DNA from 4 places in the Turicibacter sp. KK003 genome. Region 1 is predicted to be linked to each of the others. Evidence: a T-box and tRNA genes for the amino acid it is inferred to sense, from the RefSeq annotation. Region 1 holds a T-box; the other regions hold tRNA genes.
What was found. A T-box is a leader RNA that pairs with one kind of tRNA and senses whether it is charged. The one in region 1 lies ahead of tyrS (tyrosine--tRNA ligase), so its partner is inferred to be a tRNA-Tyr.
Positions count from the first base shown of each region.

Region 2: it has a tRNA-Tyr gene. The T-box ahead of tyrS (tyrosine--tRNA ligase) is inferred to sense a tRNA for this amino acid. The anticodon was not compared.
Region 3: it has a tRNA-Tyr gene. The T-box ahead of tyrS (tyrosine--tRNA ligase) is inferred to sense a tRNA for this amino acid. The anticodon was not compared.
Region 4: it has a tRNA-Tyr gene. The T-box ahead of tyrS (tyrosine--tRNA ligase) is inferred to sense a tRNA for this amino acid. The anticodon was not compared.

Region 1 covers NZ_CP142738.1:1,711,195-1,718,561, forward strand. The annotation lists gene tnpA (IS200/IS605 family transposase) at 1-36, opposite strand, end outside; gene VXM77_RS08440 (septation ring formation regulator EzrA) at 245-1,972, opposite strand; gene rpsD (30S ribosomal protein S4) at 2,629-3,228, shown strand; gene tyrS (tyrosine--tRNA ligase) at 3,319-4,584, opposite strand; T-box leader at 4,695-4,898, opposite strand; gene VXM77_RS08455 (substrate-binding domain-containing protein) at 4,943-5,932, opposite strand; gene VXM77_RS08460 (bifunctional 3-deoxy-7-phosphoheptulonate synthase/chorismate mutase) at 6,152-7,213, opposite strand; gene pheT (phenylalanine--tRNA ligase subunit beta) at 7,329-7,367, opposite strand, start outside.
Region 2 covers NZ_CP142738.1:2,471,649-2,479,015, reverse strand. The annotation lists rRNA gene VXM77_RS12145 (23S ribosomal RNA) at 1-2,495, shown strand, start outside; rRNA gene rrf (5S ribosomal RNA) at 2,669-2,777, shown strand; tRNA gene VXM77_RS12135 (tRNA-Asn) at 2,790-2,866, shown strand; tRNA gene VXM77_RS12130 (tRNA-Glu) at 2,876-2,952, shown strand; tRNA gene VXM77_RS12125 (tRNA-Val) at 2,967-3,042, shown strand; tRNA gene VXM77_RS12120 (tRNA-Thr) at 3,049-3,124, shown strand; tRNA gene VXM77_RS12115 (tRNA-Tyr) at 3,141-3,225, shown strand; tRNA gene VXM77_RS12110 (tRNA-Gln) at 3,234-3,308, shown strand; tRNA gene VXM77_RS12105 (tRNA-Lys) at 3,314-3,389, shown strand; tRNA gene VXM77_RS12100 (tRNA-Leu) at 3,431-3,519, shown strand; tRNA gene VXM77_RS12095 (tRNA-Arg) at 3,528-3,604, shown strand; tRNA gene VXM77_RS12090 (tRNA-Pro) at 3,612-3,688, shown strand; tRNA gene VXM77_RS12085 (tRNA-Ala) at 3,709-3,784, shown strand; rRNA gene VXM77_RS12080 (23S ribosomal RNA) at 3,829-6,722, shown strand; rRNA gene rrf (5S ribosomal RNA) at 6,896-7,004, shown strand; gene VXM77_RS12070 (CTP synthase) at 7,188-7,367, shown strand, end outside.
Region 3 covers NZ_CP142738.1:780,952-788,318, reverse strand. The annotation lists gene VXM77_RS04045 (AAA domain-containing protein) at 1-591, opposite strand, end outside; gene VXM77_RS04040 (hypothetical protein) at 706-993, opposite strand; gene VXM77_RS04035 (CoA-disulfide reductase) at 1,107-2,441, opposite strand; tRNA gene VXM77_RS04030 (tRNA-Gly) at 2,534-2,607, opposite strand; tRNA gene VXM77_RS04025 (tRNA-His) at 2,612-2,687, opposite strand; tRNA gene VXM77_RS04020 (tRNA-Trp) at 2,690-2,763, opposite strand; tRNA gene VXM77_RS04015 (tRNA-Thr) at 2,776-2,851, opposite strand; tRNA gene VXM77_RS04010 (tRNA-Asn) at 2,858-2,934, opposite strand; rRNA gene rrf (5S ribosomal RNA) at 2,944-3,052, opposite strand; tRNA gene VXM77_RS04000 (tRNA-Leu) at 3,060-3,148, opposite strand; tRNA gene VXM77_RS03995 (tRNA-Lys) at 3,184-3,259, opposite strand; tRNA gene VXM77_RS03990 (tRNA-Gln) at 3,265-3,339, opposite strand; tRNA gene VXM77_RS03985 (tRNA-Phe) at 3,348-3,423, opposite strand; tRNA gene VXM77_RS03980 (tRNA-Asp) at 3,435-3,510, opposite strand; tRNA gene VXM77_RS03975 (tRNA-Met) at 3,514-3,589, opposite strand; tRNA gene VXM77_RS03970 (tRNA-Ser) at 3,609-3,701, opposite strand; tRNA gene VXM77_RS03965 (tRNA-Met) at 3,720-3,796, opposite strand; tRNA gene VXM77_RS03960 (tRNA-Asn) at 3,849-3,925, opposite strand; rRNA gene rrf (5S ribosomal RNA) at 3,936-4,044, opposite strand; tRNA gene VXM77_RS03950 (tRNA-Leu) at 4,051-4,139, opposite strand; tRNA gene VXM77_RS03945 (tRNA-Lys) at 4,175-4,250, opposite strand; tRNA gene VXM77_RS03940 (tRNA-Gln) at 4,256-4,330, opposite strand; tRNA gene VXM77_RS03935 (tRNA-Tyr) at 4,339-4,423, opposite strand; tRNA gene VXM77_RS03930 (tRNA-Thr) at 4,440-4,515, opposite strand; tRNA gene VXM77_RS03925 (tRNA-Val) at 4,522-4,597, opposite strand; tRNA gene VXM77_RS03920 (tRNA-Glu) at 4,612-4,688, opposite strand; tRNA gene VXM77_RS03915 (tRNA-Gly) at 5,586-5,659, opposite strand; tRNA gene VXM77_RS03910 (tRNA-His) at 5,664-5,739, opposite strand; tRNA gene VXM77_RS03905 (tRNA-Thr) at 5,744-5,819, opposite strand; tRNA gene VXM77_RS03900 (tRNA-Val) at 5,826-5,901, opposite strand; tRNA gene VXM77_RS03895 (tRNA-Glu) at 5,916-5,992, opposite strand; tRNA gene VXM77_RS03890 (tRNA-Arg) at 6,009-6,085, opposite strand; tRNA gene VXM77_RS03885 (tRNA-Leu) at 6,094-6,182, opposite strand; tRNA gene VXM77_RS03880 (tRNA-Lys) at 6,218-6,293, opposite strand; tRNA gene VXM77_RS03875 (tRNA-Gln) at 6,299-6,373, opposite strand; tRNA gene VXM77_RS03870 (tRNA-Val) at 6,382-6,457, opposite strand; tRNA gene VXM77_RS03865 (tRNA-Glu) at 6,472-6,548, opposite strand; tRNA gene VXM77_RS03860 (tRNA-Arg) at 6,564-6,640, opposite strand; tRNA gene VXM77_RS03855 (tRNA-Lys) at 6,648-6,723, opposite strand; tRNA gene VXM77_RS03850 (tRNA-Asp) at 6,742-6,817, opposite strand; tRNA gene VXM77_RS03845 (tRNA-Met) at 6,821-6,896, opposite strand; tRNA gene VXM77_RS03840 (tRNA-Ser) at 6,916-7,008, opposite strand; tRNA gene VXM77_RS03835 (tRNA-Met) at 7,027-7,103, opposite strand; tRNA gene VXM77_RS03830 (tRNA-Pro) at 7,113-7,189, opposite strand; tRNA gene VXM77_RS03825 (tRNA-Glu) at 7,204-7,280, opposite strand; tRNA gene VXM77_RS03820 (tRNA-Arg) at 7,296-7,367, opposite strand, start outside.
Region 4 covers NZ_CP142738.1:320,624-327,990, reverse strand. The annotation lists gene ahpC (alkyl hydroperoxide reductase subunit C) at 53-616, opposite strand; gene VXM77_RS01615 (transposase family protein) at 1,216-1,785, shown strand; gene VXM77_RS01610 (ISL3 family transposase) at 1,758-2,552, shown strand; tRNA gene VXM77_RS01605 (tRNA-Leu) at 2,820-2,903, opposite strand; tRNA gene VXM77_RS01600 (tRNA-Lys) at 2,912-2,987, opposite strand; tRNA gene VXM77_RS01595 (tRNA-Val) at 2,993-3,068, opposite strand; tRNA gene VXM77_RS01590 (tRNA-Phe) at 3,073-3,148, opposite strand; tRNA gene VXM77_RS01585 (tRNA-Asp) at 3,167-3,242, opposite strand; tRNA gene VXM77_RS01580 (tRNA-Met) at 3,246-3,321, opposite strand; tRNA gene VXM77_RS01575 (tRNA-Ser) at 3,341-3,433, opposite strand; tRNA gene VXM77_RS01570 (tRNA-Ile) at 3,451-3,527, opposite strand; tRNA gene VXM77_RS01565 (tRNA-Met) at 3,539-3,615, opposite strand; tRNA gene VXM77_RS01560 (tRNA-Ala) at 3,643-3,718, opposite strand; tRNA gene VXM77_RS01555 (tRNA-Pro) at 3,739-3,815, opposite strand; tRNA gene VXM77_RS01550 (tRNA-Arg) at 3,823-3,899, opposite strand; tRNA gene VXM77_RS01545 (tRNA-Leu) at 3,908-3,996, opposite strand; tRNA gene VXM77_RS01540 (tRNA-Lys) at 4,031-4,106, opposite strand; tRNA gene VXM77_RS01535 (tRNA-Gln) at 4,112-4,186, opposite strand; tRNA gene VXM77_RS01530 (tRNA-Tyr) at 4,195-4,279, opposite strand; tRNA gene VXM77_RS01525 (tRNA-Thr) at 4,296-4,371, opposite strand; tRNA gene VXM77_RS01520 (tRNA-Val) at 4,378-4,453, opposite strand; tRNA gene VXM77_RS01515 (tRNA-Glu) at 4,468-4,544, opposite strand; tRNA gene VXM77_RS01510 (tRNA-Asn) at 4,554-4,630, opposite strand; rRNA gene rrf (5S ribosomal RNA) at 4,643-4,751, opposite strand; rRNA gene VXM77_RS01500 (23S ribosomal RNA) at 4,925-7,367, opposite strand, start outside.

The DNA of each region.
Region 1 (7,367 bases):
TTTTGTGTGCGATAAACTATTTGTTTGATTCGCCATAAAAATCACCTTCTCTTCTAAAATAGTAGCTTAAACAACTCTATTATAGGAAAAAAGGTGATTTTTTAATGGGGTTATAAACTTTTATTCGCCACCCGCATAGCGGGTGGTTTTATGCTTCACACGCTTTGCGTGTTCAACAGACTAAAGTCTCTAATAAAAAGAAAAACTATCTACTCGTTAACGAACGACATAGATAGTTTTCCCCCTAAACCAATCCCATTTTTACTTGTTGTTTAAATTGTTTAAATGTTATTTCAAAGGATGCTCCCTCAACCTCTTTTAATAACTCATACATTTTTTTTATAACTGTGGCATAATTTCCTTGACGAAATTGATCCTCTGCAATGGTCAAATCCACGACGTACATTCCCTCACGCTCGATATATCGATGACCATAAATCATTAATCGTTCCGCAAGTTGTGCCTCTAAAACCTCTGTCTCTACACGCGTTGAAAGCTCATCAATCGATGCCTGAACAAGCGTCAATTGTTTATCAATTTCCGCAATATTAATCGGAAGACGACCGATCGTATCAAAAAGCAATTGAACAGAAAAATTCGCTCGTTTAATTAGCTCTACTGTTTCTTCATTCTCAATTGGAAAACGAACTTGATGATACATCCCTTTTAACTGATTAAACGTCTTTAACAACATTAACGCTTTTTGACGACATTCCTTTTCCCCTGCATAAAGTCCTTCAATCTCACCATCAAATAATCGTAATTGCTCTTTTAATTCAATGCCTTGTTGCCCCATTGATGTGAGTTCTCGAACAAGTGTTGAATTAGCCGTTTGATTTTCCTCTATTCGACCCAGTAAATAAGTAAACTCATTATTTACAATTTTCAGCTCATTTAAAAGTAAATTAAATTGTTGCTCTTCCTCCTCTGGAAGACGATAATTATCCTTTATATTTTCGTAACGAGCGTTTAATGTTTCTCCTTGCTCCTTAATCTGTTGCATGGTCACCTTCATCTTCATGACCATTTCTTTGATCGTCGTTTGAAGATCGTACTCTTTTTTCATAAATTCAATCATTTGCTTTGCATTATCATGAATCTCTAATAACGTCGCTTCAATTCTTTCAAAATCAAAACGTTTAATCCACTGAGGAATCTCTTCTAACTGACCATGATAATAAGAGATCGTTTCTTTTATCTGTAAATGCTTGAGGTAAACTCCAGATGAAATAATCGTTTCATAACTTTTTAATACTTCTCTTAATAAAGGTTTTAACTCATTTGTCAATGTTTCCTTGTAAAGAGGCGCCCGTTCAAACATATAAGTAATTGTTTCGATATGTGATTTAATTAATTCTAATGTTTCATCTGCCAAATCATAGTTGCAATCATCCATACATTCATTAAATTTCAAAAAGAAAACTTCAACATCTTTAAATAAGGTCTTCATTTCTTCTTTAAAATCAGAGTATTTTTCCTCTTCCGTTTCATAGCGAAATTTAAGTTGTTCAAAAGAGTCTTTTAAAGCGATGACATTTGAACGATTACGCTCCTCTGATTTCTTTAACGCTTTAATTTCTTCAATTAATTGTTCAACTTCTTCTTTTAATCCATCAAGCGTTTGTTGTAACTCCATTAATTGCTCATCGGCTTCTGAGAAGCTTTTATCTGCAACGAGTTCCTCCGTATAAATAATTTGTTCGGTTACCATAATAAAATCTGACTCTAATTTTCCCCAACGACGTTCCCATTGTTGAACCAATTTGACAATTCGCTCACTCTTTTTAGTACTGCGAAGCTTGGCTAATTCAAATGGAACGGTCTGATTAGAAATCTCATGTTTCATATAATCTAAATCATCAATTTTCGCATAATATTGCTTCTTCTTTGAGACAATAATGACTGAATAAATTAATACAATGGCCAATATAACAATCATTAGGATCAAAATAAGTAATTTAAAATCTATCATAGTATCCTCCCACCATGTTTTATAAATGAGTTATTGTTAAATAATCATATCATAATTTGATAAAAAATCCTATGCTTTCTACGGTTTTCTACTGACTTTTTAAGAAACGACACTGATCATTAACCTCTCATTTTTTTCTTTTCTAAATGAAGAAAATGATTGCTTTTCTTATCCTATCCAACCCCTATAGGTCGACTCATCCTCGGTATCTTCACTTCTTATATTAGACCCGAAGATAGAAAACTTTCACGAAATACCCCAAACAAGAGGGATTTGGAAAACACAATCTCCATCTTGAAGACATTAAAACACATTTATAGCAACACTTTCTGCAACTAATTGTCGAAACCATTCAAATTGATAGAATTTATGATGAAATTTTTAGAAATTGTTTAGAACTTTGATTTTTTGTTGACAATAATATTGAATCTTGATATTATACTGGAGTGCGTTGATGAAAGGCAGCTTTTTATCTAACTGTGATGATTAGATTAAACCTCAATATTCCCTTTAAAGGGATTGATGGCATATCGTATAACCTTTTGGCTGCAAAGGCGAGGATATGGGATTTTAATCTAACTTATAGTATCGGATAAATTTTCTCCTTTTTTGATATGCAAAATCAAAATTCTGACAAATTAAAAGGAGGTCATAGCATGGCTCGTTATACTGGACCAAGCTGGAAAATTTCTCGTCGTTTAGGATACTCAATCTTAGAAAACGGTAAAGAATTACAAAAACGCCCTTATGCACCTGGGCAACACGGACAAGCACGTAAAAAAATCTCTGAATACGGATTACAATTACAAGAAAAACAAAAATTACGTCATGCATATGGAATGACTGAGCGTCAATTCCGTCGTACATACGACCGCGCTGGTAAATTACAAGGTAAACATGGTGAGAACTTCTTATACTTATTAGAATCTCGTCTTGATAACTTAGTATACCGTTTAGGATTAGCTAACACTCGTCGTCAAGCACGTCAGTTAGTTAACCATGGTCACATCTTAGTAGATGGACAACGCGTTGATATCCCATCTTACTCAGTAAAACCAGGACAAACAATCAGCGTTCGTGAAAAGTCAGCTAACTTAGCTATTATCAAAGCTGCTTTAGAAGGAACTGTTCACCGTCCAGACTTCGTATCATTCGATGAAGCTACAATGACTGGAACATTCGTACGTTTACCAGAACGTTCTGAAGTATTCGCTGATATCCACGAAAACTTAATCGTAGAGTTCTACAGCCGTTAATCTTTAATCTAACGGTAAAAAAGACTTCGAGCAATCGAAGTCTTTTTTTTATTCAATTCAATAAAAAAAGGAAAGAATTTATCTTTCCTTTTAAACATGTTTAATTAAGAAATATTTTTTCTTTCCACGACGAATAACTGTAAATTTACCACCAATGGCTTGTTCTTTAGAAACTACATAGTCTAAGTCCTTCACCTTTTCACCGTTAATAGAAATTGAGTTATTATTAATGAACTCACGTGATTCACGTTTTGAGCTTGCTGCTTTCGCAAAAACAAGGGCATCAACTAAGTTTAAATCTTCTGCTAATTCAACTGAAGGCACATCTTTAAACCCAACTTCAATCTCTTCAGCTGATAGATCTGATAAATTCCCGCTAAATAATGCTTGAGTAATTTTTAAAGCTTGCTCATAAGCCTCGTACCCGTGAACAAGTGTCACCACTTCTTTCGCTAATGCCTTTTGTGCTAAACGTTCATGTGGTGCCGCTGTAAATGCTTCTTCAATCGCATTAATTTCTTCCTGTGATAAGAAAGTAAAATATTTTAAGAATTTAATCGCATCTTCATCCGCCGTATTAATTAAAAACTGATACATTTCATAAGGAGTTGTTTTCGTACGATCTAGCCAAATCGCTCCACCAGCAGTTTTTCCGAATTTTGTTCCATCAGACTTTGTCACTAATGGCATCGTTAACCCAACTGCTTTCGCCTCATGGCCCATCGTTTTACGGATTAATTCTAACCCTGATGTAATATTCCCCCATTGATCTGATCCACCAATTTGAAGAACACATTTTTTAGTCTCGTATAAGTGTTTAAAATCCATCCCTTGTAAAATTGTGTATGAAAACTCGGTAAATGTCATTCCGTGATCTAAACGAGAGCATACCGTATCTTTCGCCAAAATATAATTAATATTAAAGTATTTTCCGAAGTCACGTAAAAATTCAATCATACTTAAATTTGATGTCCAATCATAGTTATTTACTAACTCAGCCGCGTTTGATTGATCACCAAACTCAAGAAACTGCGACAACTGACGTTTAATACTTTCTGACCATTTAATAACCGTCTCATGGCTATTTTCTTGGCGTTCTGCTGAACGTCCTGTTGGGTCTCCAATTAATCCTGTAGCCCCTCCTACAAGTGGAAGTGGCTTATGCCCTGCTCGTTGAAATCTCTTTAACGTTAAAATAGGAAGTAATGATCCAATATGTAAACTATCTGCCGTTGGGTCAAATCCACAATAAAGTTTAATATTTCCTTCTTCCATTAATGCATCTAATGCTTCTAAATCTGTACAGTCGTTAATTAAACCACGCCACTGTAATTCTTTTAAAAATTCATTCTTCATAGGTTCACCTCATTTAATCATTTTTAGATCATTCACTTCCTTAAAGCATGCTAGATTCGAACCTCTTCTTCGCGCCATAAAAAAAACCCTTCAGATGTTTAAAAACATCATGAAGGGACGAAATGTCGCGGTACCACCCTACTTGTTAAATATCGTCTATTTAACCACTCAAGTTGATAACGGTAAAAACCGGTTCTAACGAACATGCTCCAAGAATGTAATTCGTGATTATCACGGCCTTAGTTCTCACCAATCACTAAGTCTCTGTCACTGCCCTTTAATAATCATTACTTGTGTCTTATCATTGCATTATTATTAACGTTTGGATTATAACAAATTATATCTTATACTGTCAAGATTATCGAGTCGTTTGACGCCAAACAAATGAGTGAGGTAACGTAATTTGAGTTTCCGTAATTTCTTCCTCTTTCATCAATTTAGTTAATAAGCGCATGGCAACAGCCCCAATATCATAAGTCGGAATGTTAATTGTACTTAATTGTGGGCGTGACATAATCGCATATTTTGTATTTTGGAATCCGATAATTTCTAAATCTTGAGGAACATTAATTCCATGATCAATGGCCGCATTCATAAACATGACAGCTACCGAATCACGAACCGCTAAAGCTGCTTCTGGCGCTTTATTATTATCAAAAAACTCTTTAAACGCATTTAATGAACTTTCAAATTTAGTATATAAACCTAAGACACGAGGTTCTAATCCCGCTTCCTCTAATGCTCGACGATACCCTTGTTCTTTTAAATCGTTCATCGCATGGTGTGAACTTGAAGTAATAAACGCGATATCTTTATTTCCGTTTTCAATTAACTTTTTAGTTGCTTCATAAGCAGCTAATTCATAATCAATTAAAACAGCGGGTAAACGACCTTCTAAATCTTTAACTGATAATAATACAGTTGGAACCGTGTCCGTAGCTAATCGCTCAACCTCATCATCTGTTAATTTATCGGCCATCATTAAAACACCATCAACCTGAGAAGCAATCATATTTTGCCACGCATTATTCGCAATATCATTTTCATTATGTGTGACATTTAAGAACACAGAATAGCGATATTTATCCGCAATATCAGCTACCCCATCGATCATTTCCGATGCTGATGCACGTGAACATGTTGGGACAATCAGTCCAACATTAGTTGAACGGCGACTCGCTAATCCTCGTGCAATCGCATTAGGACGATATCCCAACTCCTTAATTGCTGTTAAAACACGCTCACGTGTTTTTGGTTTTACCTTTTCAGGGTTATTTAACACGCGTGAAACGGTCGCTAATGAAACATCTGCAACACGTGCCACGTCATAAATGGTTACTTTAGACATATCATACACTCCTACTGCTTTAAAATTTCCTGCACTTTTTTATTTTGATTACTCACAATTATCGACATTGTAAGCACTAATATTGTCTGTTTATTCAACTCTCTCTACCATTTTATAAGAATTGTACTTATTTATCAACATTTTAATGAAAATTTTCATTTTTAAATCGCTTGCTTTTTCTACTTATTTTTAGTATGGACAGGAAATGTTTAACTTATTCTAGTTGCGTAGTTTTTTGTAAAATAAATCAAATTCTTCTAAACTCATTTGCTGATTAGCATCCGATAACGCCAACATTGGGTTTGGATGTACCTCAGCCATAATTCCATCAGCTCCAACCGCTAAAGCCGCCTTTGCAATCGGTAATAAAATATCCTTACGTCCTGTTGAGTGGGTAATATCAACAAAAACAGGTAAATGCGTTTCACGTTTTAAAATAGGCACTGCTGAAATATCTAATGTATTACGTGTTGCCTTTTCATATGTACGAATTCCACGTTCGCATAACATCACATTTGGATTTCCATGCATCGCAATATATTCCGCAGCATTGACAAACTCTTCAATGGTTGCACTTAATCCGCGCTTTAATAAAACCGGTTTGTTAATATGCCCTAATGCTTTTAGCAGGGAAAAGTTCTGCATATTACGTGCCCCAATTTGGATGACATCAACGTATGGTAAGGCGGCCTCTAAATCACCTGCATCCATGATTTCACTCACCACACGTAAACCATATTTTTTAGCTGCTTCCGACATCATCTTTAACCCTTCAATACCAAGCCCTTGGAAATCATAAGGAGATGTACGTGGCTTAAATGCCCCACCTCTAATATACTTTAATCCTTTTTCAGATAGATTTTTTGCAACACGCTCCATTTGTTCCTTTGATTCTACGCTACATGGACCGAAAACAAAGGTCGGTTCACCATCACCAATCATATCCCCTTGAACATCGATGACAGTATCTTCTAATTTATTTTTACGCGAAACGAGTAATCCCTTTTTATGACTTTTCTCTTCTTGAAGTTTGACACTTACTTTAAAAATTTCTTTGAATACGTGAATCAGCATCTCATCTGTTAAGGGTCCCTGATTTTTTTCTCTTAACTTTTCTATAATTTGCTGTTCACGAATCGGATCATATTTTTTTAATCCTTGCTTGTCCTTTTCACGACCAATTGCCTCTACTAAAGCTGTTCGCTCATTTAATAAATCTAACAATTGATCGTTAATTTCATCAATTCGATTTCTTAATTGTGTTAAATTTTCACTTGTCATGTTATCACCTCATGATTATAGTTTATATGTTATTATAGGGATTAATTACTTTTTTTAACTTATTAGCACAAATAAGGTAAAAAAAGGAACAAGATTTACTTGCTCCCCTTTTTTACTAACCGCGTAAAACAGCTGAATGTTCATCTGTTAAAGC
Region 2 (7,367 bases), 760 kb from region 1:
CCTGAGTACGGCGGGACACGAGAAATCCCGTCGGAAGCAACGAGGACCATCTCGTAAGGCTAAATACTACCTAGTGACCGATAGTGAACCAGTACCGTGAGGGAAAGGTGAAAAGAACCCCGGAAGGGGAGTGAAAGAGAACCTGAAACCGTGTGCCTACAACTAGTCAGAGCCCGTTAAAGGGTGATGGCGTGCCTTTTGTAGAATGAACCGGCGAGTTACGATATCGTGCAAGGTTAAGTTGAAGAGACGGAGCCGAAGCGAAAGCGAGTCTGAATAGGGCGAGGAGTACGATGTTGTAGACCCGAAACCGTGTGAGCTAGCCATGAGCAGGCTGAAGGTCAGGTAACACTGACTGGAGGGCCGAACCAGGGCACGTTGAAAAGTGCTTGGATGACTTGTGGCTAGGGGTGAAATTCCAATCGAACACGGATATAGCTGGTTCTCTCCGAAATAGCTTTAGGGCTAGCCTCGATAAGAGTCTACTGGAGGTAGAGCACTGAATGGGTGATGGCCCCACCTCGGGGTACTGATCTCAATCAAACTCCGAATGCCAGATAGATATGATCGGGAGTCAGACTGTGGGTGATAAGGTCCATGGTCAAAAGGGAAAGAGCCCAGACCGCCAGCTAAGGCCCCCAAGTGTCCGTTAAGTGGAAAAGGATGTGGAGATGCACAGACAACTAGGAGGTTGGCTTAGAAGCAGCCATCCTTTAAAGAGTGCGTAATAGCTCACTAGTCGAGTGACTCTGCGCCGAAAATGTACCGGGGCTAAACGGACCGCCGAAGCTGCGGATTGACACGAAGTGTCAGTGGTAGGAGAGCGTTCTAACAGCGGAGAAGCAGTACCGGAAGGAGCTGTGGAGCGGTTAGAAGTGAGAATGCCGGTGTGAGTAGCGAAAGATAGGTGAGAATCCTATCCATCGAAAGCCTAAGGTTTCCAGGGGAAGGCTCGTCCGCCCTGGGTAAGTCGGGACCTAAGGTGAGGCCGAAAGGCGTAGCCGATGGACAACAGGTAGAGATTCCTGTACCACTTAATAAACTGAAGGAGTGACGGAGAAGGCTAAGTTGAGCGTGTGAATGGATTCACGTGTAAGCAGTGAGGTGGTCATGTAGGCAAATCCGCATGGCGAAACATTGAGCTGTGATGCCGAAAGCCCGAAAGGGTGAAGTCAGCTGATGTCACGCTTCCAAGAAAAGCTTCTAGGGATAATTTATTAGGTGCCCGTACCGATAACCGACACAGGTAGGCGAGGAGAGAATCCTAAGATGAGCGAGAGAACTCTTGTTAAGGAACTCGGCAAAATGACCCCGTAACTTCGGGAGAAGGGGTGCTTGTGAAAGCAAGCCGCAGTGAAAAGGCCCAGGCGACTGTTTATCAAAAACACAGGTCTCTGCTAAACCGCAAGGTGATGTATAGGGGCTGACGCCTGCCCGGTGCTGGAAGGTTAAGAGGAGAGGTTAGCGCAAGCGAAGCTTTGAATTGAAGCCCCAGTAAACGGCGGCCGTAACTATAACGGTCCTAAGGTAGCGAAATTCCTTGTCGGGTAAGTTCCGACCCGCACGAAAGGCGTAACGATCTGGGCGCTGTCTCAACAAGAGACTCGGTGAAATCATAGTACCTGTGAAGATGCAGGTTACCCGCGACAGGACGGAAAGACCCCGTGGAGCTTTACTGTAGCTTGATATTGAGCACTGGTGACACATGTACAGGATAGGTAGGAGACGAAGAGACCAGGACGCCAGTCTTGGAGGAGTCGCTGTTGGGATACTACCCTTGTGTTACTGGGGTTCTAACCCGTGGCCATGAGCTGGTCAGGGGACAGTGTCAGGTGGGCAGTTTGACTGGGGCGGTCGCCTCCCAAAGAGTAACGGAGGCGCCCAAAGGTTCCCTCAGAATGGTTGGAAATCATTCGAAGAGTGTAAAGGCAGAAGGGAGCTTGACTGCGAGACCAACAAGTCGAGCAGGGACGAAAGTCGGGCTTAGTGATCCGGCGGTACCGAATGGAAGGGCCGTCGCTCAACGGATAAAAGCTACCCCGGGGATAACAGGCTGATCTCCCCCAAGAGTTCACATCGACGGGGAGGTTTGGCACCTCGATGTCGGCTCATCGCATCCTGGGGCTGTAGTCGGTCCCAAGGGTTGGGCTGTTCGCCCATTAAAGCGGTACGCGAGCTGGGTTCAGAACGTCGTGAGACAGTTCGGTCCCTATCCGTCGTGGGCGTAGGAAATTTGAGAGGAGCTGTCCTTAGTACGAGAGGACCGGGATGGACACACCGCTGGTGTACCAGTTGTTCTGCCAGGAGCATAGCTGGGTAGCTACGTGTGGAAGGGATAAACGCTGAAAGCATCTAAGCGTGAAGCCCCCCTCAAGATGAGATTTCCCATTCGAAAGAAGTAAGATCCCTTGAAGACGACGAGGTAGATAGGTCAGGAGTGGAAGTTTGGTGACAGATGAAGCGGACTGATACTAATCGATCGAGGACTTAACTAAATAGGAAAGGCAAAAACGAGCGGTTATCACAGGCAGAAAGTGAAAAGAACTGAGGAATCACGAAGGTGATGAACAGTTATTGAACTTTACCACTGTGATGCGAGAGTTGCCGGACAAGAAGAAGTAAGCAGAAGATATCTAGTTTTGTGAGATTGATGAAATCTGACAGAAGGTCTAGTGATAAGGGCAAGGAGGGCACACCTGTTCCCATACCGAACACAGAAGTTAAGCTCCTTAGCGCCGAGGGTAGTACGCAAGTGCGAGAGTAGGACGTCGCTAGGCCATAAATAAAAAGCCTCAATAGCTCAGTTGGTTAGAGCACTTGACTGTTAATCAAGGGGTCCTAGGTTCGAGTCCTAGTTGGGGCGCCATTAAAAAATGGCCCGTTGGTGAAGCGGTTTAACACACATGCCTTTCACGCATGCATACACGGGTTCGAATCCCGTACGGGTCACCATTAAAAATAAAAGTGGAGGATTAGCTCAGCTGGGAGAGCATCTGCCTTACAAGCAGAGGGTCGGCGGTTCGAGCCCGTCATCCTCCACCATAAAGAGCCGGAATAGCTCAATTGGTAGAGCAACTGACTTGTAATCAGTAGGTTGCGGGTTCAAGTCCTGCTTCCGGCACCATATAATAAAAGAATACGGTGGGGTAGCGAAGTGGCTAAACGCGGCGGACTGTAAATCCGCTCTCTGAGAGTTCGGCGGTTCGAATCCGTCCCCCACCACCACTTAAGAATGGGCTATAGCCAAGCGGTAAGGCAACGGACTTTGACTCCGTCATGCGCTGGTTCGAATCCAGCTAGCCCAGCCAATGATGTCCTGCTAGCTCAGTTGGTAGAGCATCTGACTTTTAATCAGAGGGTCAGAGGTTCGAGTCCTCTGCAGGACACCATTTTTTTAACTGAAAAAGAACACATAAAGCATAGATAAAAAGCCTGGGTGGCGGAACTGGTAGACGCACAGGACTTAAAATCCTGCGGGTGGTGACACCCGTGCCGGTTCGATTCCGGCCCTAGGCACCAACTAAATAGCGCCCATAGCTCAATTGGATAGAGCGTTTGACTACGGATCAAAAGGTTAGGGGTTCGACTCCTCTTGGGCGCGCCATAAAAAACGGGAAGTGGCTCAGCTTGGTAGAGCACCTGGTTTGGGACCAGGGGGTCGCAGGTTCGAATCCTGTCTTCCCGACCATTAAAAAATAAAAAGAGAATGGGGACTTAGCTCAGCTGGGAGAGCGCCTGCCTTGCACGCAGGAGGTCAGGGGTTCGATCCCCCTAGTCTCCACCAAAAAGAATTGATCTTTGAAAACTAGATATCTTCTGAAGAAGAAAAGTTAAGTAATAAAGGGCGCACGGAGGATGCCTAGGCACTAGGAGTCGAAGAAGGACGCGACAAACGGCGAAACGCCTCGGGGAGCTGTAAGTAAGCAAAGAGCCGGGGATATCCGAATGGGGAAACCCGCTAGTGGTCATACGCTAGCACCGTATGGTGAATCAATAGCCATAGAGGAGACAGACCCAGGGAACTGAAACATCTAAGTACCTGGAGGAAAAGAAAGAAACATCGATTCCCCAAGTAGCGGCGAGCGAACAGGGAGGAGCCCAAACCGGAGTAATCCGGGGTAGAAGGACCTTCAGAAATGACTGAACATGATAGCCGAATGGTCTGGGAAGGCCAACCGGAGGGGGTGAGAGTCCCGTAGGTGAAATTGTGTGAAGCAGGGAAGGGATCCTGAGTACGGCGGGACACGAGAAATCCCGTCGGAAGCAACGAGGACCATCTCGTAAGGCTAAATACTACCTAGTGACCGATAGTGAACCAGTACCGTGAGGGAAAGGTGAAAAGAACCCCGGAAGGGGAGTGAAAGAGAACCTGAAACCGTGTGCCTACAACTAGTCAGAGCCCGTTAAAGGGTGATGGCGTGCCTTTTGTAGAATGAACCGGCGAGTTACGATATCGTGCAAGGTTAAGTTGAAGAGACGGAGCCGAAGCGAAAGCGAGTCTGAATAGGGCGAGGAGTACGATGTTGTAGACCCGAAACCGTGTGAGCTAGCCATGAGCAGGCTGAAGGTCAGGTAACACTGACTGGAGGGCCGAACCAGGGCACGTTGAAAAGTGCTTGGATGACTTGTGGCTAGGGGTGAAATTCCAATCGAACACGGATATAGCTGGTTCTCTCCGAAATAGCTTTAGGGCTAGCCTCGATAAGAGTCTACTGGAGGTAGAGCACTGAATGGGTGATGGCCCCACCTCGGGGTACTGATCTCAATCAAACTCCGAATGCCAGATAGATATGATCGGGAGTCAGACTGTGGGTGATAAGGTCCATGGTCAAAAGGGAAAGAGCCCAGACCGCCAGCTAAGGCCCCCAAGTGTCCGTTAAGTGGAAAAGGATGTGGAGATGCACAGACAACTAGGAGGTTGGCTTAGAAGCAGCCATCCTTTAAAGAGTGCGTAATAGCTCACTAGTCGAGTGACTCTGCGCCGAAAATGTACCGGGGCTAAACGGACCGCCGAAGCTGCGGATTGACACGAAGTGTCAGTGGTAGGAGAGCGTTCTAACAGCACAGAAGCAGTACCGGAAGGAGCTGTGGAGCGGTTAGAAGTGAGAATGCCGGTGTGAGTAGCGAAAGATAGGTGAGAATCCTATCCATCGAAAGCCTAAGGTTTCCAGGGGAAGGCTCGTCCGCCCTGGGTAAGTCGGGACCTAAGGTGAGGCCGAAAGGCGTAGCCGATGGACAACAGGTAGAGATTCCTGTACCACTTAATAAACTGAAGGAGTGACGGAGAAGGCTAAGTTGAGCGTGTGAATGGATTCACGTGTAAGCAGTGAGGTGGTCATGTAGGCAAATCCGCATGGCGAAACATTGAGCTGTGATGCCGAAAGCCCGAAAGGGTGAAGTCAGCTGATGTCACGCTTCCAAGAAAAGCTTCTAGGGATAATTTATTAGGTGCCCGTACCGATAACCGACACAGGTAGGCGAGGAGAGAATCCTAAGATGAGCGAGAGAACTCTTGTTAAGGAACTCGGCAAAATGACCCCGTAACTTCGGGAGAAGGGGTGCTTGTGAAAGCAAGCCGCAGTGAAAAGGCCCAGGCGACTGTTTATCAAAAACACAGGTCTCTGCTAAACCGCAAGGTGATGTATAGGGGCTGACGCCTGCCCGGTGCTGGAAGGTTAAGAGGAGAGGTTAGCGCAAGCGAAGCTTTGAATTGAAGCCCCAGTAAACGGCGGCCGTAACTATAACGGTCCTAAGGTAGCGAAATTCCTTGTCGGGTAAGTTCCGACCCGCACGAAAGGCGTAACGATCTGGGCGCTGTCTCAACAAGAGACTCGGTGAAATCATAGTACCTGTGAAGATGCAGGTTACCCGCGACAGGACGGAAAGACCCCGTGGAGCTTTACTGTAGCTTGATATTGAGCACTGGTGACACATGTACAGGATAGGTAGGAGACGAAGAGACCAGGACGCCAGTCTTGGAGGAGTCGCTGTTGGGATACTACCCTTGTGTTACTGGGGTTCTAACCCGTGGCCATGAGCTGGTCAGGGGACAGTGTCAGGTGGGCAGTTTGACTGGGGCGGTCGCCTCCCAAAGAGTAACGGAGGCGCCCAAAGGTTCCCTCAGAATGGTTGGAAATCATTCGAAGAGTGTAAAGGCAGAAGGGAGCTTGACTGCGAGACCAACAAGTCGAGCAGGGACGAAAGTCGGGCTTAGTGATCCGGCGGTACCGAATGGAAGGGCCGTCGCTCAACGGATAAAAGCTACCCCGGGGATAACAGGCTGATCTCCCCCAAGAGTTCACATCGACGGGGAGGTTTGGCACCTCGATGTCGGCTCATCGCATCCTGGGGCTGTAGTCGGTCCCAAGGGTTGGGCTGTTCGCCCATTAAAGCGGTACGCGAGCTGGGTTCAGAACGTCGTGAGACAGTTCGGTCCCTATCCGTCGTGGGCGTAGGAAATTTGAGAGGAGCTGTCCTTAGTACGAGAGGACCGGGATGGACACACCGCTGGTGTACCAGTTGTTCTGCCAGGAGCATAGCTGGGTAGCTACGTGTGGAAGGGATAAACGCTGAAAGCATCTAAGCGTGAAGCCCCCCTCAAGATGAGATTTCCCATTCGAAAGAAGTAAGATCCCTTGAAGACGACGAGGTAGATAGGTCAGGAGTGGAAGTTTGGTGACAGATGAAGCGGACTGATACTAATCGATCGAGGACTTAACTAAATAGGAAAGGCAAAAACGAGCGGTTATCACAGGCAGAAAGTGAAAAGAACTGAGGAATCACGAAGGTGATGAACAGTTATTGAACTTTACCACTGTGATGCGAGAGTTGCCGGACAAGAAGAAGTAAGCAGAAGATATCTAGTTTTGTGAGATTGATGAAATCTGACAGAAGGTCTAGTGATAAGGGCAAGGAGGGCACACCTGTTCCCATACCGAACACAGAAGTTAAGCTCCTTAGCGCCGAGGGTAGTACGCAAGTGCGAGAGTAGGACGTCGCTAGGCCATAAATAGAAAAAGCAAGGAATAATTATTTTTCCTTGCTTTTTCTATATTAGTTTATAAATATTTCTTATTGTATTCTTAAAATATATCTGATAATATATTTAAGAGCCCTAAAATTTGCTCTCCATTGCGGAGGGCTTATTTTTTTATCTAAGACAAAAACTATTAGCGGAGGAATAATAAATGACAAAATATATTTTTGTTACAGGCGGAGTTGTTTCATCTTTAGGAAAGGGGATTACGGCATCTTCTCTTGGACGATTACTAAAAAATAGAGGCCTTAAAGTATTTATGCAGAAATTTGACCCTTATATTAATGTGGATCCTGGAACAATGAGTCCTTATCAGCATGGTGAAGTTTTT
Region 3 (7,367 bases), 930 kb from region 1:
TTTCATCATTTGTCTTAATTGAAAAAAGTAATCATAAAGCTTTTGTACCTGACGTTTTTTCTTCTGAACAAGTGACCATTGACTCCATTTACTAATCCAAGCCTCATAATCAATTAGCAACTGTCTCATCGTCGACTCCGCTCCCTCAAGGCGTAAAAAAAGCTCATTTTTTTCAATTGTCGGCGCAAAAAAATCTAGCAATAAACGTTCCCAATCTGTTAAATTTACAAAGTTTAAATCAATTTTTTTTGCCTTTTCTTCTAATTGATTAAGTTGCTGCATCATAATTATATTAAGTTCATTAACCTCACAAACAGAACTTCCATCTTTAGTGTAATCAAATTTTAATAACGATAATACCTGTCCTATTTTATCGTCAAAAGAAGGATAATCATTTTTAAAAACTTGTTGGTGCACCTCTAGATAGGCCCGAGAATCAACACCAGCTCCTCCTAGAAAGCATCCTTCACCAACAGGCAACTCTTCTAACATCCATGTTTTTTCATACATTTTAATCTCACGAATCGGTTGATTCGTTAAATGACGGAGTGCTAATAAATACTCAAATAACTGCTTTACCTTCTTGTTCAAACCCTTCACTCCCTTAATTCACACTTTTTTTCATTATATCACATAAACTAACAATCTCCGTCCTATTATAGGATTACATATTCCGACAAAATAAACAAAAGATGTCTATAAACACTAGACATCCCCTAAAATAATTGGAATTTCTACCAATTCCGTATTTGATTTTTCCTCCCCTGTTAAAGAAAGACGACTGCCTCCGATTAGAACCACAATTAAGAAAAAGAAGATTAAAATTAAAAACATCAAAAAATGTAATCGGCGATGCATCGGATGGTCTATAGGTGGAGTTTCCTTTGATAAATAACCCGTTGTAACTCCCGCCTCTTTTAATACTTCTTTACTGAATTCCTGATCATGATGACATTCATCACAGTTAATAGGAGCACTATCATTTTCATTCATAATAATCCCTCCTTTACTAGTTATTATATTGACTTTTTTTCTATTTGACACAAAAAAAGAACTTATGTCTTAAACAGTTTTCATGTTTGACATAAGTTCTTTCATTCAAAACTTTACTTTGCAACACTTCCTGCTATATTTAAAACATCCCAAGTTCTTGAAAATGGTGGTGCATAGCATAAATCTAACATTGCCAATTGGTCTGTCGTTAAACGTGCAACAATAGCCGTTGCCAAAACATTAACACGTTGAACAGCATCTTTGCGTCCAACAACCTGTCCCCCTAAAATAACTTTCGTATGAGCATCATAAATTAACTTAACAGATATTTTAGATTGTCCAGGATAGTATGAGGTTTGGTTCATATCAGTAATAAAGACAGAGCGATAATCAATTCCTAAATCTTGCACTTCTTTTTCAGATAATCCTGTGCGTCCCGCCTCTAAACTTAAGACCTTCAAACAAGCAGAGGCCAAAGATCCGTTAAACTTCTTATGAGCCCCAGCTAAATTTTCACCAATAATACGTCCCATCTTATTAGCACCAGTTGCTAAAGGAATATATGCAGGATCCTTCTTTAAACGATGAGAAATAGTTGCACAATCTCCTGCGGCATAAATGCCCTGTACTGAAGTACGCCCTTCCTCATCAATAATAATTGCCCCATTTGCCGTCATCTCAAGGCCACTATCCTTTAAAAAGGTTGTATTAGGACGAACACCCGTTGTTAAAACAACTAAATCAATATCAAATATTCCATCAGTTGACACAACTTTTTGCACCTGAGTGTCGCCGATTAACTCAGTAACCGTATTATTCAAGTGTAAGTGAACGCCTTGCTGTCTTAATTCTTCTTCTAAAATATCTGTAACTTCCTTATCAAATGTATCAACAAGTACGCGGTCATTTAATTGAAATACGTGTATCTCTTTCCCGTATTGCTTAGCTGCCTCAACAACCTCTAAACCAATAAATCCTGCCCCAACAATCGCAATACGTTTTAAAGCCTCATTAGCCATCATATTTTTTAAAGCTAGACCATCTTCCATACTTTTTAAGGTGAAAACATTCCCTACATGAACATTTTTTATCGGAGGAATAATAGCGCTCGCACCTGTTGCAATCATCAATTGATCATAATGATCTGTAAAGATCTCTTCAGTTAATAAATTTTTAACCGATACCGTTTGATTCATCGTATTAATAGACAAAACCTCATGTTCTGTATTAACCGAAATACCTGAAGCATTAAACTGTTCTGCTGTTCGAGCAATCATCTTATTTGAATCCTCAAAAAAGTTTCCAACAAAATAAGGTAATCCGCAAGCCCCAAACGAAACATGCTTAGATTTTTCATACACAACAACGTCGGCTTCCTTATTCGCACGTTTTAACTTTGCAGCCGCGCTCATCCCAGCAGCAACACCACCGATTATAATCACTTTCATAATAAACCTCCCTGAATCAATATCACTGGCAGTTCAACTATTATATATGATTTTTAATAAAAAAAACACCCCGAAGGATGTTAAAATCATATTGGAGCGGGTGAAGAGAATCGAACTCTCACAGTCAGCTTGGAAGGCTGAAGTTCTACCATTAAACTACACCCGCATACTGGGGCGACTGATGGGAATCGAACCCACGAATGTCGGAGCCACAATCCGATGCGTTAACCACTTCGCCACAATCGCCATGGCAGGGGTGACAGGAATCGAACCCACACTAACGGTTTTGGAGACCGCTGTTCTACCGTTAAACTACACCCCTATTATTTAAATATGGTGCCGGAAGCAGGACTTGAACCCGCAACCTACTGATTACAAGTCAGTTGCTCTACCAATTGAGCTATTCCGGCTTTTTATGGCGCCCCAACTAGGACTCGAACCTAGGACCCCTTGATTAACAGTCAAGTGCTCTAACCAACTGAGCTATTGAGGCTTTTTTGTTGCCCAGCAACGTCCTACTCTCGCACTTTCGTACTACCATCGGCGCTAAGAAGCTTAACTTCTGTGTTCGGTATGGGAACAGGTGTGACCTTCTTGCTATCATTACTGGACCTTTTTTGGTGCCTAGGGCCGGAATCGAACCGGCACGGGTGTCACCACCCGCAGGATTTTAAGTCCTGTGCGTCTACCAGTTCCGCCACCCAGGCATTTCATCATTTCAGGCACGCGCCTTTTTTCAAAATGGTGTCCTGCAGAGGACTCGAACCTCTGACCCTCTGATTAAAAGTCAGATGCTCTACCAACTGAGCTAGCAGGACATCATTGGCTGGGCTAGCTGGATTCGAACCAGCGCATGACGGAGTCAAAGTCCGTTGCCTTACCGCTTGGCTATAGCCCATTCTTAAATGGTGGCTTGGGACGGAATCGAACCGCCGACACAAGGATTTTCAGTCCTTTGCTCTACCGACTGAGCTACCAAGCCTTTTATTTAAATGGCGGTCCAGACGGGAATCGAACCCGCGATCTCCTGCGTGACAGGCAGGCATGTTAACCGCTACACCACTGGACCTTTTGGTTGCGGGGACAGGACTTGAACCTGCGACCTTCGGGTTATGAGCCCGACGAGCTACCAACTGCTCCACCCCGCGATGTTTATTTATTTTAATATGGCGGAGGAAGAGGGATTCGAACCCCCGCGACGCTTTCACGCCCTGTCGGTTTTCAAGACCGATCCCTTCAGCCGGACTTGGGTATTCCTCCATTTTTCCATATTTATTTTGGTAGCGGAGGAGGGACTCGAACCCCCAACCTCACGGGTATGAACCGTACGCTCTAGCCAGTTGAGCTACTCCGCCTTCATTTTATATTAATTTTTCAAATATAATCTTTCTAAAAGATAATATTTTATGGCGCCCCAACTAGGACTCGAACCTAGGACCCCTTGATTAACAGTCAAGTGCTCTAACCAACTGAGCTATTGAGGCTTTTTTTATTGCCCAGCAACGTCCTACTCTCGCACTTTCGTACTACAATCGGCGCTAAGAAGCTTAACTTCTGTGTTCGGTATGGGAACAGGTGTAACCTTCTTGCTATCATTACTGGACCTTTTTGGTGCCTAGGGCCGGAATCGAACCGGCACGGGTGTCACCACCCGCAGGATTTTAAGTCCTGTGCGTCTACCAGTTCCGCCACCCAGGCATTTCATTATTTCAGGCACGCGCCTTTTTTCAAAATGGTGTCCTGCAGAGGACTCGAACCTCTGACCCTCTGATTAAAAGTCAGATGCTCTACCAACTGAGCTAGCAGGACATCATTGGCTGGGCTAGCTGGATTCGAACCAGCGCATGACGGAGTCAAAGTCCGTTGCCTTACCGCTTGGCTATAGCCCATTCTTAAGTGGTGGTGGGGGACGGATTCGAACCGCCGAACTCTCAGAGAGCGGATTTACAGTCCGCCGCGTTTAGCCACTTCGCTACCCCACCGTATTCTTTTGTTATATGGTGCCGGAAGCAGGACTTGAACCCGCAACCTACTGATTACAAGTCAGTTGCTCTACCAATTGAGCTATTCCGGCTCTTTATGGTGGAGGATGACGGGCTCGAACCGCCGACCCTCTGCTTGTAAGGCAGATGCTCTCCCAGCTGAGCTAATCCTCCACTTTTATTTTTAATGGTGACCCGTACGGGATTCGAACCCGTGTATGCATGCGTGAAAGGCATGTGTGTTAAACCGCTTCACCAACGGGCCTTTTCGACTTTTTTATTTTATCACGATTCAAACCCTATGTCAAAAAGTTTTTTTGTTTTTTTTATTTTTTCAGTCTCTTTTACTCTATCCAACCTTCCTTTCCTATTAAAGCCTCAATGGAATGTTTCACGTGATAAATAAGTTGAGCATAAAAAGTCTATAATCTGATTTCACAAGATCCCTGAGTTTTATTTAAATGGGATTCATTAAGCGTAAATATCGTATCCATGCTATTGAACAAGTATCCTTAACAGATAATCAATCATTAATAGTCTTCTCACGTTATCCTCGATTGGAAAACCTTATAACCGTTCACTTCAATAATATAACGTCTTCTCCCCTTCTAAATAATAAGTACCACGTATAAAAAAAATCTATAACCATCCTAAAACGAAAATTTCTAATATCCTTCATCTATTCTACTCTCCTTAAGTGAAATATGACCTATCCATTTCAGAAACCTAAAGTTAATAGCGCATCATTTGAAGTAATGATAACCGCTTAATAAGTCTATTCTTGTCTATTAAACCAACCTATCCCCCACTTCTCTTTAATAAATGTGCCTCTTTCCGTCATCCGCTTTTACATGTGGGTACCAAAACATATGACACACATTTAATAAAAAACATGGACCTTTTTTAAAAGTTCAAAAATTACTTTTCGCACCAAGCTTATTTAATCTAGATATATCTACTAAACCTATTACTTTCTTTTTATTACGATTTACACTCAAATTGGCGTATTTAATTTTAAACTAGTCTTCAATAAGCATTCAGAAAGTTTTTTTACCCTCATTGACTATATTTAAATAGAAACCTTAATTTAATGATACATATAGGGCGAAAGAATAAGATAGATGCAAAAAAAAAACACCCCGAAGGATGTTAAAATTCATATTGGAGCGGGTGAAGAGAATCGAACTCTCACAGTCAGCTTGGAAGGCTGAAGTTCTACCATTAAACTACACCCGCATACTGGGGCGACTGATGGGAATCGAACCCACGAATGTCGGAGCCACAATCCGATGCGTTAACCACTTCGCCACAATCGCCATATGGTGCCGGAAGCAGGACTTGAACCCGCAACCTACTGATTACAAGTCAGTTGCTCTACCAATTGAGCTATTCCGGCTCTTTATGGTGGAGGATGACGGGCTCGAACCGCCGACCCTCTGCTTGTAAGGCAGATGCTCTCCCAGCTGAGCTAATCCTCCACTTTTATTTTTAATGGTGACCCGTACGGGATTCGAACCCGTGTATGCATGCGTGAAAGGCATGTGTGTTAAACCGCTTCACCAACGGGCCTTTTTAACACTTTTTATGGCGCGCCCAAGAGGAGTCGAACCCCTAACCTTTTGATCCGTAGTCAAACGCTCTATCCAATTGAGCTATGGGCGCTTTTAAGTTGGTGCCTAGGGCCGGAATCGAACCGGCACGGGTGTCACCACCCGCAGGATTTTAAGTCCTGTGCGTCTACCAGTTCCGCCACCCAGGCATTTCATTATTTCAGGCACGCGCCTTTTTTCAAAATGGTGTCCTGCAGAGGACTCGAACCTCTGACCCTCTGATTAAAAGTCAGATGCTCTACCAACTGAGCTAGCAGGACATCATTGGCTGGGCTAGCTGGATTCGAACCAGCGCATGACGGAGTCAAAGTCCGTTGCCTTACCGCTTGGCTATAGCCCATTCTTATATGGTGGAGGATGACGGGCTCGAACCGCCGACCCTCTGCTTGTAAGGCAGATGCTCTCCCAGCTGAGCTAATCCTCCACTTTTATTTTTAATGGTGACCCGTACGGGATTCGAACCCGTGTATGCATGCGTGAAAGGCATGTGTGTTAAACCGCTTCACCAACGGGCCTCTTAACACTTTTTATGGCGCGCCCAAGAGGAGTCGAACCCCTAACCTTTTGATCCGTAGTCAAACGCTCTATCCAATTGAGCTATGGGCGCTTTAAAATGGTGTCCTGCAGAGGACTCGAACCTCTGACCCTCTGATTAAAAGTCAGATGCTCTACCAACTGAGCTAGCAGGACTTTTATTTATTATTTAAATGGCGGTCCAGACGGGAATCGAACCCGCGATCTCCTGCGTGACAGGCAGGCATGTTAACCGCTACACCACTGGACCTTTTGGTTGCGGGGACAGGACTTGAACCTGCGACCTTCGGGTTATGAGCCCGACGAGCTACCAACTGCTCCACCCCGCGATGTTTATTTATTTTAATATGGCGGAGGAAGAGGGATTCGAACCCCCGCGACGCTTTCACGCCCTGTCGGTTTTCAAGACCGATCCCTTCAGCCGGACTTGGGTATTCCTCCATTTTTCCATATTCGTTTTGGTAGCGGAGGAGGGACTCGAACCCCCAACCTCACGGGTATGAACCGTACGCTCTAGCCAGTTGAGCTACTCCGCCTTCTTATTATGGTCGGGAAGACAGGATTCGAACCTGCGACCCCCTGGTCCCAAACCAGGTGCTCTACCAAGCTGAGCCACTTCCCGATCTTTATTTTTAATGGTGACCCGTACGGGATTCGAACCCGTGTATGCATGCGTGAAAGGCATGTGTGTTAAACCGCTTCACCAACGGGCCTCTTAACACTTTTTATGGCGCGCCCAAGAGGAGTCGAACCCCTAACCTTTTGATCCGTAGTCAAACGCTCTATCCAATTGAGCTATG
Region 4 (7,367 bases), 1.1 Mb from region 1:
AACCAAAATAAAAAGAGAGCATAATGCTCTCTTTTTATTTTGAAATTATATCTTATAATTTACCTACTAAGTCTAAGCTTGGAGTTAATGTTTCTGCACCTGGTTGCCATTTTGCAGGACATACTTGATCACCATGTTCAGCAACGAATTGAGCAGCTTGAACTTTACGTAATAACTCTTCCGCGTTACGTCCAATTCCATTGTCATGGATTTCATACGCTTTGATTACACCTTCTGGATTTACTACAAAGCTTCCACGTAATGCTAATCCTTCTTCTTCGATCATAACTTCAAAGTTACGAGTTAAAGTTCCTGTTGGGTCAGCTAACATAGGGTATTTAATTTTACCGATTGTTTCTGTAGCATCTGCCCATGCTTTATGTACGAAATGAGTATCTGTTGATACTGAATAAATTTCACATCCGATTTCTTGGAATTTAGCATAGCTATCTGCTAAATCTCCTAATTCAGTTGGACATACAAATGTAAAGTCTGCTGGATAGAAGAAAAATACTGACCATTTTCCTTTAATTGATTCAGAAGTTACCTCTTTGAATTCCCCATTATGATATGCTTGTACTGCAAATTCTTTAACTTGAGTATTGATTAAAGACATTCTTATTTCCTCCTTTATTATCAGTAATAATTACTAATATCATTATATAGTTAAAATAAAAGAAAGTCAATACAAATAATATTAAATTTTAAGTTAATCAAAGTAATATAATAAATTTTATCATAACAATGTGATGAAAAAAGAAATCCTACATATTATTACTTAAATGTATATATTATATACTACTTTTCATGACTAGCATCATACTCGCCTCAATTAATTAAATAAAAATTAACCCTTATTTTTGAGAGGACTTACAAGAAGAAAAAAGCTTTGCATTCTAATACGCGTGATTTAATCAAAGACATTATTCCGAAACAGAACTGTATCTTCATATAATCCTGACCCCCTAGACGATATAAATCAATTCTGATCTTTTGGGTTATACACTGGTATAGGATTAGAAAAGACTTTTACAATAATCTAACTTTTATTGAGTGTTTTAAAAACTTATCTTTTTTAGGTTCTATAATTTTTGGTGTGGGTGGGATTACTCACACCTTTTTGATTGCCATAAATATTGAGACAAAAAAAAGAGACATAGTCCCCAAAATCCTATACAATGTAATCGGCTAAAACAACACGAAAGGATTGGTTTTATGTCTCATACTAATTGTATCTCAACTTTACTTGATTTAAAAGATAAAAATATTACTTTTTCAGAAAATTGTATCCAGGAAACTCAGATTAAGAATGTTCGTTCTAAACTTATTTTAGGGACTCTTTCTTTTCAACCGACTCATTGCTACCACTGTGGTCATTCTTTTGACTCAAATATCATTAAACACGGCTTCAAAACTTCACGTATTAAGCTAGTCAAAATTTCCGGATTTGATGCTTATCTAGACTTAAAAAAACAACGTTATAAATGCCGTCATTGTGACCGAACATTTACCCTAGAAACATCTCTTGTTAACCCTAATTGTTTTATTTCCACTCCCGTAAAACAAGCCATCTTTTTAGAAGCTAGTCATAAGAAATCCGAAACAGATATTGCACGTGAGCTTAACGTTTCTCATTCAACCGTTAACCGCGTCATTCATTCTTCCTATGAAGAACAGCCGCTTCCCTTTAATTCTCTCCCAAAAGTTCTTTGTTTTGACGAGTTTAAGTCGGTTAAATCGGCCGAGGGTCACCTGCCATGCGAAGCATGTATCCTCCATTGGTAGGGAACGGAGCAATGTCCTTCATTTTTTGTGATGCGTCCAATGGAAAGCTAATTGATATCGTTGAAGACCGTCGCTTAAGTACACTAAGGACTTATTTTATGCGATTTTCTAAAGCAGCTCGTGAAGGTGTAACCCACGTCGTCATTGACATGTACGCCCCTTATATGACACTCATTAAAGAGGTATTCCCTAAGGCTAAGATTGTTTTAGATAAATTTCATATCGTTCAACTAGTCTCTCGTGCTCTTAATAAAACACGCATTCGTTTCATGAATCAAAATAAAGAGTTTTATAATAAATTCAAACATTATTGGCGACTTCTCTTAAAAGCCCAAGAAGATCTTAATGCCACTCATTACTTCTATTCCAACTGCTTCAAAAAGATGATCTCTCAACAAGAAATTATTGACTTTTTATTAGCCCTAGACCCTGAACTAAAGGAGACTTATGATTTCTACCAAACTGTCCAACAGGCTATTAAACTTCGTAACCTTGAAATATTTCATCATGCCATTCAACACCCCTCTGATCTGCTTTCACACGAAATGAAAACAGCTTTAAAAACACTCACTCATTATCAAGACTATGTCAAAAATACAATTGAAACTCCTTATACCAATGGAGTACTCGAAGGAATTAACAACAATATCAAAGTCATTAAGCGAATCGCTTTTGGATACCGTAGTTTCTACCATTTCAAAGCAAGAATTTTGATTATTCATAAATACACTTTTGAACAAAAAAAGAAGAGGAATCAAACCATCTAAAGAATAGCCTAATTCCTCCCGATTATATGTATAGATTTTATTCACCCACACTATTTGACAAAGAACCCTTTTTTATATAAGGCAGCCTCCTTTATTCACAGTATAGATTGTGATTTCTATTTACTAGAGTTAAACCATGATGATATATACTAAAAAAGCATATAAAAAAAACTGGTTTATAACCAGTTTCTTTTATATGCAATGGTATTTATTCTCTAAAATAAAAAAAGATAATACTATAATAAAGATTACCTTATTTTACTATAATGGTGCGGGTGACAGGAGTTGAACCTGCACACCAAAGGTACTAGAGCCTAAATCTAGCGCGTCTGCCAATTCCGCCACACCCGCATTATGAATGGTGTCCTGCAGAGGACTCGAACCTCTGACCCTCTGATTAAAAGTCAGATGCTCTACCAACTGAGCTAGCAGGACTTTTATGGTGGAGGATGACGGGCTCGAACCGCCGACCCTCTGCTTGTAAGGCAGATGCTCTCCCAGCTGAGCTAATCCTCCATCATGGTGGCTTGGGACGGAATCGAACCGCCGACACAAGGATTTTCAGTCCTTTGCTCTACCGACTGAGCTACCAAGCCTTTTATTTATTATTTAAATGGCGGTCCAGACGGGAATCGAACCCGCGATCTCCTGCGTGACAGGCAGGCATGTTAACCGCTACACCACTGGACCTTTTGGTTGCGGGGACAGGACTTGAACCTGCGACCTTCGGGTTATGAGCCCGACGAGCTACCAACTGCTCCACCCCGCGATGTTTATTTATTTTAATATGGCGGAGGAAGAGGGATTCGAACCCCCGCGACGCTTTCACGCCCTGTCGGTTTTCAAGACCGATCCCTTCAGCCTGACTTGGGTATTCCTCCGAATAATGTATGAAAAGTGGTGGACCCTGTAGGACTCGAACCTACGACCGATCGGTTATGAGCCGATAGCTCTAACCAACTGAGCTAAGGGTCCGGTCCTATTTTTGGTAGCGGAGGAGGGACTCGAACCCCCAACCTCACGGGTATGAACCGTACGCTCTAGCCAGTTGAGCTACTCCGCCATGATACTAACATGATACTTATTTAATTGGTGGAGACTAGGGGGATCGAACCCCTGACCTCCTGCGTGCAAGGCAGGCGCTCTCCCAGCTGAGCTAAGTCCCCATTCTCTTTTTCTTTTTTAATGGTCGGGAAGACAGGATTCGAACCTGCGACCCCCTGGTCCCAAACCAGGTGCTCTACCAAGCTGAGCCACTTCCCGTTTTTTATGGCGCGCCCAAGAGGAGTCGAACCCCTAACCTTTTGATCCGTAGTCAAACGCTCTATCCAATTGAGCTATGGGCGCTATTTAGTTGGTGCCTAGGGCCGGAATCGAACCGGCACGGGTGTCACCACCCGCAGGATTTTAAGTCCTGTGCGTCTACCAGTTCCGCCACCCAGGCATATCGTTATTTCAGGCACGCGCCTTTTTCAAAATGGTGTCCTGCAGAGGACTCGAACCTCTGACCCTCTGATTAAAAGTCAGATGCTCTACCAACTGAGCTAGCAGGACATCATTGGCTGGGCTAGCTGGATTCGAACCAGCGCATGACGGAGTCAAAGTCCGTTGCCTTACCGCTTGGCTATAGCCCATTCTTAAGTGGTGGTGGGGGACGGATTCGAACCGCCGAACTCTCAGAGAGCGGATTTACAGTCCGCCGCGTTTAGCCACTTCGCTACCCCACCGTATTCTTTTGTTATATGGTGCCGGAAGCAGGACTTGAACCCGCAACCTACTGATTACAAGTCAGTTGCTCTACCAATTGAGCTATTCCGGCTCTTTATGGTGGAGGATGACGGGCTCGAACCGCCGACCCTCTGCTTGTAAGGCAGATGCTCTCCCAGCTGAGCTAATCCTCCACTTTTATTTTTAATGGTGACCCGTACGGGATTCGAACCCGTGTATGCATGCGTGAAAGGCATGTGTGTTAAACCGCTTCACCAACGGGCCATTTTTTAATGGCGCCCCAACTAGGACTCGAACCTAGGACCCCTTGATTAACAGTCAAGTGCTCTAACCAACTGAGCTATTGAGGCTTTTTATTTATGGCCTAGCGACGTCCTACTCTCGCACTTGCGTACTACCCTCGGCGCTAAGGAGCTTAACTTCTGTGTTCGGTATGGGAACAGGTGTGCCCTCCTTGCCCTTATCACTAGACCTTCTGTCAGATCTTATCAATCTCACAAAACTAGATATCTTCTGCTTACTTCTTCTTGTCCGGCAACTCTCGCATCACAGTGGTAAAGTTCAATAACTGTTCATCACCTTCGTGATTCCTCAGTTCTTTTCACTTTCTGCCTGTGATAATCGCTCGTTTTTGCCTTTCCTATTTAGTTAAGTCCTCGATCGATTAGTATCAGTCCGCTTCATCTGTCACCAAACTTCCACTCCTGACCTATCTACCTCGTCGTCTTCAAGGGATCTTACTTCTTTCGAATGGGAAATCTCATCTTGAGGGGGGCTTCACGCTTAGATGCTTTCAGCGTTTATCCCTTCCACACGTAGCTACCCAGCTATGCTCCTGGCAGAACAACTGGTACACCAGCGGTGTGTCCATCCCGGTCCTCTCGTACTAAGGACAGCTCCTCTCAAATTTCCTACGCCCACGACGGATAGGGACCGAACTGTCTCACGACGTTCTGAACCCAGCTCGCGTACCGCTTTAATGGGCGAACAGCCCAACCCTTGGGACCGACTACAGCCCCAGGATGCGATGAGCCGACATCGAGGTGCCAAACCTCCCCGTCGATGTGAACTCTTGGGGGAGATCAGCCTGTTATCCCCGGGGTAGCTTTTATCCGTTGAGCGACGGCCCTTCCATTCGGTACCGCCGGATCACTAAGCCCGACTTTCGTCCCTGCTCGACTTGTTGGTCTCGCAGTCAAGCTCCCTTCTGCCTTTACACTCTTCGAATGATTTCCAACCATTCTGAGGGAACCTTTGGGCGCCTCCGTTACTCTTTGGGAGGCGACCGCCCCAGTCAAACTGCCCACCTGACACTGTCCCCTGACCAGCTCATGGCCACGGGTTAGAACCCCAGTAACACAAGGGTAGTATCCCAACAGCGACTCCTCCAAGACTGGCGTCCTGGTCTCTTCGTCTCCTACCTATCCTGTACATGTGTCACCAGTGCTCAATATCAAGCTACAGTAAAGCTCCACGGGGTCTTTCCGTCCTGTCGCGGGTAACCTGCATCTTCACAGGTACTATGATTTCACCGAGTCTCTTGTTGAGACAGCGCCCAGATCGTTACGCCTTTCGTGCGGGTCGGAACTTACCCGACAAGGAATTTCGCTACCTTAGGACCGTTATAGTTACGGCCGCCGTTTACTGGGGCTTCAATTCAAAGCTTCGCTTGCGCTAACCTCTCCTCTTAACCTTCCAGCACCGGGCAGGCGTCAGCCCCTATACATCACCTTGCGGTTTAGCAGAGACCTGTGTTTTTGATAAACAGTCGCCTGGGCCTTTTCACTGCGGCTTGCTTTCACAAGCACCCCTTCTCCCGAAGTTACGGGGTCATTTTGCCGAGTTCCTTAACAAGAGTTCTCTCGCTCATCTTAGGATTCTCTCCTCGCCTACCTGTGTCGGTTATCGGTACGGGCACCTAATAAATTATCCCTAGAAGCTTTTCTTGGAAGCGTGACATCAGCTGACTTCACCCTTTCGGGCTTTCGGCATCACAGCTCAATGTTTCGCCATGCGGATTTGCCTACATGACCACCTCACTGCTTACACGTGAATCCATTCACACGCTCAACTTAGCCTTCTCCGTCACTCCTTCAGTTTATTAAGTGGTACAGGAATCTCTACCTGTTGTCCATCGGCTACGCCTTTCGGCCTCACCTTAGGTCCCGACTTACCCAGGGCGGACGAGCCTTCCCCTGGAAACCTTAGGCTTTCGATGGATAGGATTCTCACCTATCTTTCGCTACTCACACCGGCATTCTCACTTCTAACCGCTCCACAGCTCCTTCCGGTACTGCTTCTCCGCTGTTAGAACGCTCTCCTACCACTGACACTTCGTGTCAATCCGCAGCTTCGGCGGTCCGTTTAGCCCCGGTACATTTTCGGCGCAGAGTCACTCGACTAGTGAGCTATTACGCACTCTTTAAAGGATGGCTGCTTCTAAGCCAACCTCCTAGTTGTCTGTGCATCTCCACATCCTTTTCCACTTAACGGACACTTGGGGGCCTTAGCTGGCGGTCTGGGCTCTTTCCCTTTTGACCATGGACCTTATCACCCACAGTCTGACTCCCGATCATATCTATCTGGCATTCGGAGTTTGATTGAGATCAGTACCCCGAGGTGGGGCCATCACCCATTCAGTGCTCTACCTCCAGTAGACTCTTATCGAGGCTAGCCCTAAAGCTATTTCGGAGAGAACCAGCTATATCCGTGTTCGATTGGAATTTCACCCCTAGCCACAAGTCATCCAAGCACTTTTCAACGTGCCCTGGTTCGGCCCTCCAGTCAGTGTTACCTGACCTTCAGCCTGCTCATGGCTAGCTCACACGGTTTCGGGTCTACAACATCGTACTCCTCGCCCTATTCAGACTCGCTTTCGCTTCGGCTCCGTCTCTTCAACTTAACCTTGCACGATATCGTAACTCGCCGGTTCATTCTACAAAAGGCACGCCATCACCCTTTAACGGGCTCTGACTAGTTGTAGGCACACGGTTTCAGGTTCTCTTTCACTCCCCTTCCGGGGTTCTTTTCACCTTTCCCTCACGGTACTGGTTCACTATCGGTCACTAGGTAGTATTTAGCCTTACG